2 linked regions of the Metabacillus sp. B2-18 genome follow. The main gene of each other region encodes a partner of the protein of the gene in region 2 in a complex. Links are inferred from orthologs where the notes say so. Each region holds a gene or a part of one and is shown on either strand. Other genes may lie near its edges. The genes, in order: LPC09_RS07815 and LPC09_RS08750.

The links.
Region 1: LPC09_RS08750 (region 2) and LPC09_RS07815 share a complex: the UniProt entries of both Bacillus subtilis proteins name them as parts of the ktrCD complex. The link is inferred for Metabacillus sp. B2-18 from one-to-one orthologs.

What each region holds. Positions count from the first base shown.
Region 1 is NZ_CP088245.1:1,552,331-1,555,615, reverse strand. What follows is about bases 98-3,043. They hold LPC09_RS07815 (TrkH family potassium uptake protein), read right to left. Parts: upstream 2,271-3,043; coding sequence 924-2,270; downstream 98-923. Other genes in these bases: htpX (protease HtpX), read right to left, coding at 2,504-3,043; LPC09_RS07820 (hypothetical protein), read right to left, coding at 546-698; LPC09_RS07825 (hypothetical protein), read right to left, coding at 364-543; LPC09_RS07830 (B12-binding domain-containing radical SAM protein), read left to right, coding at 98-331. In the rest of the region: more of LPC09_RS07830, read left to right, coding at 1-97; more of htpX, read right to left, coding at 3,044-3,285. UniProt on the Bacillus subtilis protein: Integral membrane subunit of the KtrCD potassium uptake transporter. The 2 major potassium transporter complexes KtrAB and KtrCD confer resistance to both suddenly imposed and prolonged osmotic stress.
Region 2 is NZ_CP088245.1:1,742,406-1,745,455, reverse strand. Bases 9-2,719 are described here. They hold LPC09_RS08750 (potassium channel family protein), read right to left. Parts: upstream 1,840-2,719; coding sequence 1,177-1,839; downstream 9-1,176. Other genes in these bases: LPC09_RS08745 (AbrB family transcriptional regulator), read left to right, coding at 2,169-2,719; rnjA (ribonuclease J1), read left to right, coding at 9-1,133. Also shown: more of rnjA, read left to right, coding at 1-8; more of LPC09_RS08745, read left to right, coding at 2,720-3,050. UniProt on the Bacillus subtilis protein: Catalytic subunit of the KtrCD potassium uptake transporter. The 2 major potassium transporter complexes KtrAB and KtrCD confer resistance to both suddenly imposed and prolonged osmotic stress.

The sequences.
Region 1 (3,285 bases), 190 kb from region 2 along the record:
GAAGTTTGATTATTTACGGAACCAAAATTATAAACCTCGTAAGCCATGGTGGAGTGACACATTATCAAAGCAAGAAAGAAGTAAGATTTATCACTCAGTACTAGAAAACCCTCTTCTATTAGGAGAAGAATTTGCTAAAAAACAGTTCTCTGAAAAGGATTTATTTAAGCATACTGTACTAGAAACTTTGCCGTTTAATTTAGATCATTACTTGAAGACGGGTAAAATTAAAAATGAAAACTCTTTTGTAATTGTTCATTATGATGCTATTCATTCTAAAACAACTGTTTATACAGTACTTTCAAGTGAGCTTGATACAATGGTTAGCTAAAGTGAGAGATTTTTTATCTCTCACTTTTTATTTTATTTTTTTTGTTCACCTTTTTTTTTCTCTTTTTTTTCGTTTCCTGCTATTGCCTCATAAAGCTTTGATGCGTTAACATCACCAGTTTCTTGACCAAATTCTTCTTGTAATATGTCAGTCTCCATCGGTTTCTTATGATTTTGCATATCTTTACTTTTCATATTTTTCTTTTTTGTCATCTTTACTTCCCTTGCTTTCCTTGTTTAGAGTTACGGTTTGCACCCTTCATCAGATCCTGATCATCGTTAATTTCTGCAAATTCAGTATCGGGTAGGCTTTCAGTAGGGGTAAAATTATTTTTTGTAGCTTGATTTCTAAACGCTTTTCTTTTCAAAACGAATCACCTCATATTTTAAGCTTTTATCTAAGCTTTGTTATTATGTTACTTTTTTACTTTTACCTGAAGTTCTCATTTCTATCATAGGTAGAAAACGGAAAATATGTTTAACGCCAATGCCTTCCATAATCCCGATAAAGATGTAAGCTATAACAATGATTAGCTAAACTATAAAGGAAAATTCAAAAAGGATTGATGCTCAATGCATCAATCCTTCGCAATTTATCCAATGATTACTCGCTCTTTTGGATAATGATAATTTGCTTTCCTTTCCTTTGTTCCTAAAAGATACAAAAACGTAAGTATACCAATTCTACCGATAAACATTAAGATCATAATAACAATTTTACCAATTGAGCTTAATTCAGGTGTGATTCCCATCGATAGTCCTGTTGTACCAAATGCTGAACAAACTTCAAATAATATTTTAATAAAATCGAAAGGCTCTGTTATCGTTAATATGACAAGGGCAAAAAAACAAATTAGAAATGCCATCATTGTCACTACGACTGACTTCATTAAATCTTCCTCATAAAGCTCCCTTTTAAAAATCTTAATTGACTTATTTCCTCTTGCAAAATGAAAAAGAAATAAAAGATTTAAAGCAAATGTTGTCGTTCGAATTCCCCCTCCAACTGAGCTTGGAGATGCCCCAATGAACATTAACGCACACATAACTAAAATCGTCGTATCTGTAAACATACTAACGTCCATTGTTGCTAAACCACCACTTCTGGTTGCTGTTGATTGAAATAGAGAGTAAAAAAACGTTTCATGCCATTCTTTTCCTTTAAAAAAATAAGCATACTCAAGAGCAGCAATTGTAATTGTGCCCACCAAAATTAAAGCAAAAAAGGTAATGGATGTTATTTTGGTAAACAACGTAAAACGAAATCGTTGACTTTTATTAAAAAGAAAATCTTTCACTTCAATTAATACCGGAAAACCAATTGCACCCAAAATGATTAAAATCATCACAATAAACTGAATAAAATAATCATCAGCATAGGGGATTAAAGATTGACCAGTAATATCAAAGCCACCATTTGTTGTTGCACTAATCGAAGTGAAAAATCCATGCAGATATGCTTCCTGCCATGTTGGATAGTATTTTAAGAAATAAGTTCCTAAAATTAATGCTCCAATTAATTCAATAATAAGAATGAGTACAATAATTTGCCGAATTAAATTTACGATACCAGATAAGTTGGATTGATTTTGGTCAGTCATGATTAGCTGGCGTTCTTTTAGCCCTATTTTCTTTCCCACAATAAGCCATACAAATGTTCCTAGTGTCATAATGCCTATCCCGCCAAATTGTAAAACAAAGGCTAATATAAAAATACCAGGTACACTAAATGTGTCTGCAGTAGACATTACAGTTAAACCTGTTACACTAACTGCACTAACAGCAGTAAAGAGCCTGTCGATAAAAGCAAACTCAACACCAGGTTTATGTGCCACAGGCAAACTTAATAAAAGAACAGAAACTGTAACAGCTAAAAAGTAATATGAAACAATTAATTGTACCGGGGTTAAAGATTGTATTCGAAGTTTTAATTTATTCATTCATTCTTCATTCCTATCCTGCAAAAACAATTTCCTATATAAAAAACTAAGTCCTATAATCATAAAGAAAAAACGATTAAATGAAAAGTGCTTTATTAGAAAAACTCGCTTTATCTTCAAGCACTAATAACAAGGCATTTGTTATTCACAAATTCATCCAATAAAAATAAATAGATTCAAATCGTACAAAAAAAAAATGACAACGGCACTTCCATTGTCATTCTTTTTTTAATTTATTTAGCTTCTAATCGACTTATACGATCATCAAGATCGGGATGTGTTGAGAATAATGACATCCCTTTTTTACTATTTATTTTTAAAGTTGATAAAGATGCTTGGTCATCTCTAACTCGTTGAGTATAATGTTTTAAAGATCTTAACGCGTGTATCATTTTATCCTTGCCAGCTAAATCAGCTCCACCACGATCAGCATGATATTCACGATATCTAGAGAATGCGAAAACAACCAGGCTTCCCAAAATGGAGAATACAATCTGGAAAATGATCACTGCAATAAAATGAACAATTGGTGCCAGGTCTTCTCGTACAAAACGAGAGGCTACCCATGCAGCAATACGTGCAAAGAATACAACGAACGTATTGACAATTCCTTGTAGCAACGTCATTGTAACCATATCACCATTGGCGATGTGAGCCACCTCATGAGCTAATACACCTTCAATTGCATCATCATCCATTTCCTGAAGAAGTCCCGTTGATACAGCCACCAAAGAACGTCGCTTTGAAGGTCCTGTCGCAAAAGCATTTACTTCAGGTGATTGATAAATACCTACTTGAGGCATCTTTGTTAAACCAGCAGCTCGAGACAATCGATACACTCTTTCAACAAGATCTCTTTCATAAGGCGATAGTTGGCCATCAGGGTTAATTACTTTGACACCCATCATCATTTTAGCCATCCATCTAGAAATGGCAAGTGATACGAATGCTCCAGTAAAACCTACCACAGCACTAAAAATTAAAAGACTAACCAAATCTAAATTACCATTTACAT
Region 2 (3,050 bases):
CAAAGATGGCTGAGATTGGTCGGGATGGAGTTCTGTGTTTACTTTCTGACAGTACAAACAGTGAGATTCCTACCTTTACGATGTCAGAGAGACGTGTCGGTGACAGTATACACGAAATTTTCCGTAAGGTTGATGGTCGCATTATCTTTGCAACATTTGCATCAAATATACACCGCCTCCAACAAGTAGTTGAAGCTGCGGTTGCACACGGACGTAAAGTTGCTGTGTTTGGGCGAAGTATGGAGGCAGCCATACAAATTGGACAAGATTTAGGATATATTAGTTGTCCTAAAGATACTTTTGTAGATGCACATGAAATTAATCGTATGCCAGCTCATCGTGTGACAATTCTTTGTACAGGATCTCAAGGTGAACCAATGGCAGCTCTATCGCGTATCGCAAACGGCACTCATAGACAAATTCAAATTATACCTGGGGACAATGTTGTCTTCTCTTCTTCTCCAATACCAGGAAATACACTTAGCGTTAGCAAAACGATTAATCAACTGTTCCGTGCAGGAGCAGAGGTAATCCACGGACCACTTAACGACATTCATACTTCAGGTCACGGTGGTCAAGAAGAACAAAAACTTATGCTTAGATTAATGAAGCCAAAATACTTTATGCCAATACATGGTGAATTCCGTATGCAGAAGATGCATGCTAGACATGCAGTAGACTGTGGTGTTGAGGAAGAAAACTGTTTTATCATGGATAACGGAGAGGTTCTAGCAATAGGAGATAAAGAAGTTGGAATTGCTGGGAAAATCCCTTCAGGTAATGTTTATATTGATGGAAGTGGTATTGGTGATATCGGTAACATTGTCCTCCGAGACCGCCGAATTCTGTCAGAAGAAGGTCTTGTGATAGTCGTTGTAAGCATCAACATGAAAGACTTCAAAATCGCAGCAGGTCCAGATATTATCTCTAGAGGTTTTGTCTACATGCGCGAATCTGGTGATTTAATTAATGATGCTCAATCACTAATCTCCAAGCATCTGAACAAAATTATGGAACGTCGCACAAGTCAATGGTCCGAAATTAAAAATGAAATCACTGACACACTCGCTCCATTCTTATACGAAAAAACAAAGCGTCGCCCAATGATTTTACCAATTATTATGGAAGTTTAATTAAAAAAGCAGTACACCGATTGAAAAATCGGGTACTGCTTTTTTAGTCACCTAATAAACGTTTTTCGAAACGGTTAATATCTGTATCCGCACCAATAACGATTAATATATCATTTTTTTGAATAATTTCATTTGCTTGCGGAGAAACAATAATATCTTTTCCTCTTTTTACAGCAACAATATTGATTCCATATTTAGCACGAATATCTAAATCAATGATGGAGTTTCCATTAAGCCTGTCATTTGCAACAATTTCAACGATGCTATGCTCATCAGAGAGCTCTAAATAGTCAAGAACGTTGTTTGAAATAATTTTATGAGCAATTCTTCTCCCCATATCACGTTCTGGATGAACGATACGGTCAGCTCCAATTTTGGATAGTACTTTTTCATGATAATCATTTTGAGCTTTAACAGTAATATGCTTAACTCCTAATTCTTTAAGAATCAATGTGGTTAAGATACTCGCTTGAATATTATCTCCTATCGCAACAATAACATGATCAAAGTTACGGATACCAAGACTTTTTAACACTGTTTCATCTGTGGAATCTCCAACAACAGCATGTGAAGCAACGTTTGCAAACTCATTTACTTTGTCTTCATCTGTATCAATAGCCATTACTTCCATACCCTCTTCACTTAGAGCCCGACAAATACTGCCTCCAAAACGCCCAAGTCCAATTACCGCAAATTCTTTTTTCATCTAAAATCCTCCGCAATATCACAATAAATAGTTAGAAAACGCTTTAAGAAACCAAAATCCTTTTTATAAGCTACTACTATTAAAAATGTTATCACATATCAACTTTTTTTTACAGGACAACTCATGATTATCTTTTTGTTTTTATAAACCAAAATTTGTACAAAGATAAGCCTGATGACCTTAAAAAATTTCACGGACTTTATGATAAAATAGAAAGACTGGTGTAGTAACAATAAAAAACCGCATGACGAAAGTCAGTGAATAACAGTGTAAAAATTAAAACATATTTTAACAGAAAATTAGTAAACAAGTAATGTGGGAGGAATAGAATGAGTACAAAACTACCCAATGTCATATTTCCCTACATAATCGGAACATTTGGAGGGTTTCTATTTTATCTTGCTCATCTCCCTCTAGCTTGGATTTTAGGTCCTATGACTTTTCTAATAATATGGCGATCACTTTTTAAAAAAATAAGTACATTTATACAACCGAGTTTTTTTAAAAACGGTTCATTTATGATTTTAGGAATATCATTTGGACTTTCATTCACAAAAGAAACCTTTGTTCTTGTAGGTCCATACGTGATTCCCTTTTTACTTACAACAGTTTTATTAATTTTTCTTAGCGTTTGTAACGGTTTAATCATTAGTAAACTTGTTAACATCGATCGAAACACGAGTATTTTTGCTTCTATTCCCGGTGGATTAACAGAAATGGTTGCCGCTAGTGAGGCTGTTCATGCAAACTCTTCATTAGTTACCATCTTTCAAACTGTAAGATTATTAACAGTTGTCTTTTTGGTCCCATTTACAATACTACATATGTTCGAACCCTCGTCTTATTTACAAACAACAACACTTTTAGCACAAAGTGATATATCAATATTTTCATATAGCTGGTATTTCCTTGCAGGATTTGTAGGTTGGGGGCTTAGAAAATTCTTACCTGCATCATATGTAATTGGTCCTCTTTTAACAACTGCCTCATTGAAGATTATAGGTATAGAATTACCCCTTTTTCATGATTTATTTATGATTTTTGCTCAAATATCAATCGGTGTTGGATTTGGACTTATGATCACATTTAATGATCTTAAAAAGGGTGGAAAATACTGTGGCTTGTATTTTATTACAACAATGATTCTTATTGTAGCAAGCTTTGCCTTCGGTTATGTTTTCAGCTTTTTAACAGACCTAAACTTAGCAACA